Regions from separate parts of the Micromonospora sp. NPDC051543 genome, predicted to be linked through region 1. Evidence: riboswitches for the same ligand, from Rfam matches in the RefSeq annotation. Region 1 holds a riboswitch; the other holds the start of a gene.
What was found. Region 1 has a riboswitch for S-adenosylmethionine ahead of ACIA3K_RS08745 (aminotransferase class V-fold PLP-dependent enzyme). Riboswitches for the same ligand answer to the same signal wherever they lie in the genome.

Region 1 (4,408 bases):
ATCGTCTCCGGCGACCGGGTGCTCTTCGACCCCGACGACCGCTCCGAGGTCGAGCTGCACGGCCGCGGGTACGTGCTGCTGCGCGAGCGCGACGTGCACGCCGTGGCCGCCGAGCGGATCGAGAACGACTCCACCGGCCTCTACCTGTAGGGCCTGTTTCATAAGGGCGGTCGAGCCGAGGCGGAGTCCGGGCGGCGATCCGGCAAGGCGCGGTTTCGTCCGGATACCGGTGTTGTATCCGGACGAAACCGCAACGCCGCCGGTCGTCGTCTGGGCCCGCCGCAGGCCGGCCAGTTCTTATGAAACAGGCCTTAGCCGCCCCGGGCCCGACCGCTCCGTTTGTCGGACCGTACGACGGGAAGCCAGCCGGCGACCGTGGCCCTGGGGAGGGACGATGCCGGTATTCGTGAAGAAACTGCTGACCTGGGGCAGCGTCGCGTTCCTGATCTACTTCATGGCGTTCCGGCCGGACGGCGCGGCGCAGTTGTTCAAGGGGATCGGGGCGGCGTTGATGGCCATGGCCCAGGGACTCGGCGACTTCCTCACCACCCTGATGACCTGACCCGCCGCCCGCCCGCGCTCAGGCGTTACCGGGCGGCCACGGCGCGGCGGGGCGCAGACCGTGCCAGCCGGCCGGCGGATAGCCGACCGGGGGCGGCGGGGCGAGCACCACCGGGATGGGCACCACCGGCTCGTCGGGCGCGGACACCGATCGCTGCGTGCCGTCCGGAAAGCGCAGGTGGTACTGGCTACCGTCCCAGACACCGGCCGGGGCCTGCGGGTCCCGGCCCACGAAGTACGACCGGTACGCGCTGATCGCCTCCAGGAGCTGCCGCTCCTCGACGGCGGTCCGCTCCTGGTCGGCCGGTTTGCGGTCCAGACCGCGCAGCGTCCCGTCCCGCAGCAGGGCCAGCCGGGTCGCGGCGAGCTGATATCCACGCATGGCACGCGCACCGGCGTCGCCGCCGACGCGGCGTGCCCAGCTCCGGGCGGCGTGCCGACGGCCCAGGCTGCTCAGGGCGGCCACCTCGGGCGGACTCAACCAGCCGGCGCGTACGTAGTCCGGCAGCGTCCGCTCGGTGAGCCGCCCTTCGTAGGCGCGCAGCCACACGGCCAGCCCGACGACGCCGAAGAACACCGGCACCATCAGGCCCAGGAAGCCGTACAGCATGATCACCGCCTCGCCGGTGGCCTGGGTGAGCGTGGGCAGCAGGTTCCAGGTGCCGTGCAGCATCATCGCCAGCAGCAGGCCGGCGATCGGGGCGAGCACCCGGACCCGCCGGTCGGCGCTGCGGGAGGCAACGCCGAGACCCAGGCCGGTCATCGAGGTGAAGAGGGGATGGGCGAACCCGAACAGGAGGATCCGCACGATGAAGATGGCGATCACCTGCTGGGTGCCGGTCGCCGGGCCGTACCGGTCGGCGCCGGCCGCGTAGCCGTACCCGCCCAGGTAGAGGATGTTCTCCACCATGGCGAAGCCGACCGCGGAGAGCCCGCAGTAGACCAGGCCGTCGGTGATCCCGGACCACTCCCGGCGGCGGAACACCAGCAGCAGGATCGGGCCGAGCGCCTTGGTCAGCTCCTCGATGAACGGTGCCACCAGCACGGCGGTCAGCGCGTCCGGCAGTCCCCAGTCGGCGAACCGTCCGGCGGCGAACTCGTTCACGTTCAGCGAGGCGGCGGTGGAGACGAACGCGCCCCAGGCGAAGCAGAAGATCAGGTATTTCAGGGGTTCCGGCTCGTACCGGTCGAGCCAGAGGAAGCAGGCGACCAGCACCGGCACCGGCAGGATCGCGGCGCCCACCCCGACCAGCAGCGCCTGTAGGCCCAGCGACTGACCGAGGCGGATGACCATGAAGACCGCGCACGCGGCGATGAGCAGCACCACCCCGGCCAGCACCAGGAACCGCAGCCAGCCGAAGCGGCGCGGCGGCATCCCGGGTGACGTGCCGGCGGGCGGGGCCGCGGGCGGGTGCGGCGGCGACGGCAGGGGTGCACCGGGCGGGGTGTCGGCCATGCGGTCAGCGTAGCCATCCCCCGCCGGCTGGTTCGGCCGCATCCACAGCCGCTATGCTGCCGGCAGGTCACGAGCGCCAGCGTCAAGCCCCGGCTTGCTGGCCGGCAACCCTCGTCGAGTTCGCGGTGGGGTGCCCCGGGTGATGACCGGGCCCAGCCCGATCGGCGTGCTGGGCAAGCGCGGACCCCGTCCCGATGCCACACCCGGGGTCCCTGACCCCGGAGGTTTCGGCGTGTCCGTCACTCTCGTACCCTCGCTGCCCAGCCTGCCCGCCGTCGCGTCCCCGCCGTCGGCGGCGCTCGACGTGCTCGGCGTACCCGGCGAGATCAACCTCGACTACGCGGCCACCGCGCCGTGCGCACGGGCCGCGGCCGACGCGGTCACCGAACTGCTGCCCTGGTACGCCAGCGTGCACCGGGGCGCGGGCGCGCTGTCGCGGCGCTGCACGCTGGCCTACGAGCGGGCCCGGCAGACGGTCGGCGACTTCTTCGGCGCGGGCGCGGACGACCACGTGGTCTTCACCCGCAACACCACTGACGCGCTCAACCTGCTGGCCCGGTCGTTGCCGGCCGGCACGACGGTGGTCACCTTCGCCGGTGAGCACCACGCGAACCTGCTGCCCTGGCCGCGCGGCTCGGTACGCCTGCCGGTGCCCGCCAACCCGGCCGGGGCGGTACGCGACCTCGCCGCCGCGCTGACCGAGCTGCGCCGCGACAGCAACCCCGCGCTGCCGGTGCTGGTCGCGGTGACCGGGGCGAGCAACGTGACAGGTGAGCTGTGGCCGGTCGCCGAGCTGGCCCGGGTGGCCCACCGGCACGGTGCCCGGATCGTCCTCGACGCGGCGCAGCTGGCCCCGCACGCCACGGTGGACAGGCGCGCGCTCGACGTGGACTACCTGGCGGTCTCCGGCCACAAGCTGTACGCCCCGTTCGGCGCGGGTGTGCTCATCGGCCGGGCGGACTGGCTGGACGCGGCCCCGCCGTACCTGGCCGGCGGCGGGGCCACCAGCCGTGTCGGGCCGGCCACCCACGACGTGACCTGGGCGACCGGTCCGGCCCGGCACGAGGGCGGCACCCCGAACCTGCTCGGCGCGGTGGCGCTGGCGGCGGTGTGCACGGCGTTTACCGACGCCGACCGGGTCGCGCTCGCCGCCCGCGAGCAGGCGTTGCTGGCCCGGCTCCGCGCCGGCCTCGCGGCTTTGCCGCACGTCGTGGAGTTGCGGACCTTCGGCCCGGACGCGCCCCGGGTCGGCATCGTGTCGTTCGTGGTCGCCGGTCAGGACTCGGCCACGGTGGCCGCCCGGCTCGCGGCCGAGCACCACATCGGCGTACGGGACGGGTTGTTCTGCGCCCACCCGCTGGCCCGGCGGCTGCTCGGCGAGGCCGCCACCCGTACCGGCCGGAAGGATCTGCCACCGACGGCGCTGCGCGCCAGCATCGGTCTGGGCAGCACCGCCGCCCAGGTGGACCGGCTGCTCGCGGCGCTCGCCGAGCTGGCCTGAGGCGCGTTCTCAGCCGACCGGCGGGGCGGTGGGTGGCTTCGGCGCGTCGCCCGGCTCGGCGGGTTCACCCACCGGCCGCTCCTGGTCCCCGAAGGAGGTGCGGATGCAGCGGTTCGCCTCCTCCTGCTCGATGCCGGAGGCCACCAGCAGGTCGCTGGCCGTGGTACGGATCTGGGCGATCACGACGCTGCCGGAGAAGCCGACCCCGTCCCCGTACGCCCGGCCGGCCTCGCTGACGGCCCGCAGCGACCGCTCCCGCGCCTTCTGCGGCTCCTCCCCCGCCGCGAACTCGTGTTTGAGCAGCCGGACCGACTCGGCGAGGTGGCCGATCGCGTCCGGCATGGGGTCGGGCACCGGCTCGTCGTCCTCGATCAGGGTGACGGACCGGCGGATCAGGGTGCCGGAGTTGCGCATCGCCCGGTCGATCGGGTCGGCGGCCTCCGCGTAGTGGACGAGTTCGTCGCGGCGGTGCCAGCGGGCCGGCGACAGGGTGGCGGTCTCCTTGGCGCCCTCGATCGCCTCGCTCAGGGTGGCCAACTCGTCCTTGTTGTTGCGCAGCCGTTCCAGCGCCCGCTGGATGGTGGCGCGGTCCCGGGAGCGCAGGCCGTCGGCGGTGGCGTCGAGCTGCGCCGCGAGCAGGTCCAGCGCCGGCCGGGCGGCCCGGTTGATCACCCGGAGCGGATTCAGCGGCAGCAGCACCGCCGTCACCAGCAACGCGACGCCGCCGCCGAGGAACGCGTCGACGAAGCGGGGGATCTCCAGGTTCTGGGTGGACGGGCTCAGCGTCACGATCAGCACCGCCGTGGCCGCCGCCTGGATGACGATGGCCACGCTCGCCCCGGCGAAGATGGTGAGCAGGATCGCCACGGTGACCACCAGGCCGAGCTGCC
Region 2 (4,408 bases), on a different contig from region 1:
CTCAGCTACTGGCCGGGCAAGCTGTTCGTGCTGGTGCTGCTGGGCTTCGCGGCCACCGACTTCATCATCACCATCACCCTGTCCGCGGCCGACGCGACCGCCCACCTCGACGAGAATCCGTTCCTGCCCAGCGGCCTCAAGGGTCACGAGGTCGCCGTCACGCTGCTGCTGGTGGCGCTGCTCGGCGCGGTGTTCCTCAAGGGGTTCGGCGAGGCCATCGGGATCGCCGTCGTCCTGGTCGCGGTCTACCTGACGCTGAACGCGGTGGTGATCGCCGACGCGCTGTGGCGGGTGGTGAGCGACCCGAGCGCGGTCGGGGACTGGACGAACGCCCTGACCACCGGACACGGGGATCCCCTGATGGTGGTCGCGCTGTCCCTGCTCGTGTTCCCGAAGCTGGCGCTGGGCCTGTCCGGTTTCGAGACCGGGGTGGCGGTGATGCCGCACATCCGAGGAGACCGGCAGGACTCGGAGGACCGGCCGCTGGGCCGCATCCGGGGCGCGCGGCGGCTGCTCACCACCGCCGCCGCGACGATGAGCGTCTTCCTGATCACCAGCAGCGTGACCACCACGGTGCTGATCCCGCCCGAGGCGTTCAAGCCGGGCGGGGCCGCCAACGGCCGGGCACTGGCCTACCTGGCCCACCAGCATCTCGGCGGTGTGTTCGGCACCGTCTACGACCTCTCCACCATCGCGATCCTCTGGTTCGCGGGGGCGTCCGCGATGGCCGGGCTGCTCAACCTCGTACCCCGGTATCTGCCGCGCTACGGCATGGCGCCGACGTGGGCCCGCGCGGTCCGGCCGCTGGTCCTGGTCTTCACCGGCGTGGCATTCCTGATCACGATCATTTTCTCCGCCAGCGTCGACGCGCAGGGCGGCGCGTACGCCACCGGGGTTCTGGTGTTGATCACCTCGGCGGCGACGGCCGTGACGCTCGCGGCGCGGCGGCGGCGTCAGCGCGGTCGCACGGTCGCTTTCGGGATCATCGCGGTGGTGTTCGTCTACACCACCGTGGCGAACGTGGTGCAGCGTCCGGACGGCGTGAAGATCGCCGCCTGTTTCATCGGCGCGATGATCCTGGTGTCGGCGCTGTCGCGGGTGATGCGGGCGTTCGAGCTGCGGGTCGACCACGTCGAGCTCGACGAGCTGGCGACCGCGATGATCGACGAGCGCTCCGGACGCCGCATCCGCCTGGTCGCGCACGAGCCGGAGCGCCGCGATCTCGCGGAGTACCGCGACAAGCTGGCCCAGACCATGGCGGACAACGACTTCCCCGACGACAGCGACGTGATCTTCGTCGAGGTCCGGGTCACCGATCCGTCGGACTTCGAGACGGGGTTGCTGGTACGCGGCAGCGTGGCGCACGACCGTTTCCCGGTGCTCAGCCTGGCCAGCTCCTCGGTGCCCAACGCGCTGGCCGCGCTGCTGCTGGAGATCCGCGACCGCAGCACGCGCCGCCCCCACATCTACTTCGAGTGGACCGAGGGCGGCCCGGCCCGCAACGTGCTGCGTTACCTGGCGTTCGGGCAGGGCGAGATCGCCTCGGTGACGCGGGAGATCCTGCGCCGTCAGGAGCCGGACCAGACGCGCCGACCCCACGTGCACGCCGGTTGACCGGCTCGCCGAGCGCGGGTCGCGGCCGGTGAGCGTGGTCATATCGGCTGGACGACCGACCGGTTCCTGCTGCTAGCCTCGGCGCAGGTCATGAGTGCCAGCGCGAAGCCCCGGCTCGCTGGCCGGCAACCCTCCTCCGCGGTGGGGTGCCCCGGGTGAAGACCAGGCACCGGCGGAACGTCGGTGCAAGCGTGGCCTGGCACCCAGGTCAGCACCAAGACCCGGGAGACCGTATGCACATCCTCAGCCCCACAGCACCGGCCATCCGGCGTACGCCGGCCCTGACCCGGCGCCTCCACGTGGACCTGATGCGAATGCGCAGCGCGGCGTGTACCGCCGCCTAAAGCGCTAACCCCCCACCCCGCCCCACCCCCACCCCGCCCCCACCCCGCCCCACCCTCTCGACCCTCCTTTGCGTCGATCATGAAGTTGTTGCCCGCCTGACCGGCGTGTCGTGGCAACAACTTCATGATCGACGGGGTCGACGCATCCCTTTGGAGTCAGTTATGCGTACTTTTTCTCGATTTGTTGTTGTTGGGGTTTCTCTGTTGACCGTTGGTTTGCTGGGTGCTTGCGGCGGCGGGGGTGACTCTTCGGGGGGTGACGGCCCGAACCCGTACGGTCTGGCGCAGCCGGGTGTGCTGCGGGCCGGCACGCTTACCGACGCCCCGCCCAACGTGTACCTCAAGGACGGCAAGTTCACCGGCTTCGACAACGACCTGCTGACCGCCGTGGCCGGCAAGCTCGGCCTGAAGGTGGAGTTCGTCGGCACCGACTTCTCCGCGCTGCTCTCCCAGGTCAACAACCACAAGTTCGACGTCGGCAGCTCCTCGATCACCATCACCGAGGCGCGCAAGAAGACCGTCGACTTCGGCAACGGGTACGACTTCGGCTACTTCGGGCTGGACGTGCCGGCCGGCTCGCCGATCAAGGGGTTCGACCAGCTCACCGGCGAGCGTGTCGTGGTGGTGCAGGGCACCGTCCAGGACGACTACGCCACCGGCAAGCAGCTCGACCCGGTCCGCGTGCCGGACTACAACGGCGCGATCAACCAGCTCAAGGCGGGCACGGCCGACGCCTGGATCGCACCGGCCGAGATCGGCGAGAAGTCCGCCGCCGACAGCAACGGCAAGATCACCGTGGCGGCCAAGCAGCTCAGCCCGGCACCGACCGCGTACGCCGTCGCCAAGGGCAGCGACAAGCTGCGCGAGGCGCTGAACAAGGCCCTCGACGAGGTCATCGCCGACGGCACCTGGAGCCGGTTGCAGGCCCAGTACTACCCGGGCCGGCCGATCCCGGCGGACTTCAAGCCGGGCAGCGGCACGGTCGCGGCGCCGTCGGCGTCGGCCGCGTCCTGACCCGGTGACGAGCGAGCAGGGCGGTAGGAGAGGCGAACGATGGATCCGTTGAGCACCCTCTGGGAGACGTTCTTCGACGTCGACGCGATGCGCGAGGCGCTGCCCGAGATGCTGACCGTCGGGCTGCCCAACACGCTGATCCTGGCGGTCTCCGCCGCCCTGCTCGGCACGGTGTTCGGTCTGCTGCTGGCCGTGGCCGGCATCTCCCGCAGTCGGTGGCTACGCTGGCCGGCGCGCGTCTACACCGACGTGTTCCGGGGGCTGCCGGCCGCGGCCACGATCCTGCTGATCGGCGTCGGGTTGGCGCCGCTGGGGATGCGGGTGTGGGGGCCGGACCCGTACCCGCTGGGCATCCTCGCGCTGTCGCTGATCGCCGCCGCGTACATCGGGGAGATCTTCCGCTCCGGCATCCAGTCGGTGGAGGCCGCCCAACTGGAGGGCGCCCGGGCGCTCGGCTTCTCCTGGACCGACGCGATGCGGCTGGTGATCATCCCGCAGGGCATCCGGCGGGTGCTGCCCGCCTGGGTCAACCAGCTCATCGCGCTGATCAAGGACTCCAGCCTGGTGTACTTCCTCGGCCTGGTGGCCAGCCAGCGGGAGTTGTTCCGGATCGGGCAGGACTACGCGGCCACCACCGGGAACGAATCCGCGCTGCTGCTGGCGGGCCTGTTCTACCTGGCGTTGACCGTCCCGCTGACACACCTCGTCAACTGGATCGACCGGCGGCTGCGCGACGGTCGCCCGGCCACCGCCCCGGACGACGAGGACGACGACACGGCGCTGCCCGCCACGACGCAGGGAGACCGGCGATGACCACCACCTCGGTGAGCGTGCAGGCGCGCGACATCCACCTCGCCTTCGGGTCCAACCGCGTGCTGCGCGGCGTCGACCTGACCGTGCCCCGCGGCGCGACGGCCTGCGTGATCGGACCGTCCGGTTCGGGCAAGTCCACCCTGCTGCGTACGCTCAACCGCCTCATCGAACCCGACCGCGGCGACGTGCTGCTGGACGGACGCAGCGTGCTGCGGGACGACCCGGACGCGCTACGCCAGCGGGTCGGCATGGTGTTCCAGCAGTTCAACCTCTTCCCGCACATGAGCGTGCTGCGCAACGTCACGCTGGCGCTGCGCCGACTGCGCAAGCTCGGCCAGGACGAGGCGGTCCAGGTCGCCCGCGCGCAGCTGGAGCTGGTGGGGCTCGCCGGCAAGGCCGAAGCCCGGCCCTCGCAGCTCTCCGGTGGTCAGCAGCAGCGGGTGGCGATCGCCCGGGCGCTGGCGCTGCGACCCGAGGTGATGCTCTTCGACGAGGCCACCTCGGCGCTCGACCCGGAGCTGGTCAAGGGGGTCCTCGGGGTGATGGCCGACCTGTCCGCCGCCGGGATGACCATGGTGGTGGTCACCCACGAGATGGGCTTCGCCCGGCAGGTCGCCGACACC

Region 2: it holds a riboswitch for S-adenosylmethionine, as region 1 does, so the genes downstream of both, ACIA3K_RS16750 (ABC transporter substrate-binding protein) here and ACIA3K_RS08745 (aminotransferase class V-fold PLP-dependent enzyme) in region 1, are expected to answer to the same signal.

What each region holds. Positions count from the first base shown of each region.
Region 1 is NZ_JBITDT010000004.1:182,528-186,935, forward strand. Features, by position in the region: gene ACIA3K_RS08730 (GroES family chaperonin) at 1-150, shown strand, start outside; gene ACIA3K_RS08735 (hypothetical protein) at 395-562, shown strand; gene ACIA3K_RS08740 (PrsW family intramembrane metalloprotease) at 581-2,059, opposite strand; SAM riboswitch class IV at 2,083-2,203, shown strand; gene ACIA3K_RS08745 (aminotransferase class V-fold PLP-dependent enzyme) at 2,283-3,518, shown strand; gene ACIA3K_RS08750 (FUSC family protein) at 3,528-4,408, opposite strand, start outside.
Region 2 is NZ_JBITDT010000008.1:170,491-174,898, forward strand. Features, by position in the region: gene ACIA3K_RS16745 (amino acid transporter) at 1-1,614, shown strand, start outside; SAM riboswitch class IV at 1,701-1,812, shown strand; gene ACIA3K_RS16750 (ABC transporter substrate-binding protein) at 2,163-2,972, shown strand; gene ACIA3K_RS16755 (amino acid ABC transporter permease) at 3,012-3,785, shown strand; gene ACIA3K_RS16760 (amino acid ABC transporter ATP-binding protein) at 3,782-4,408, shown strand, end outside.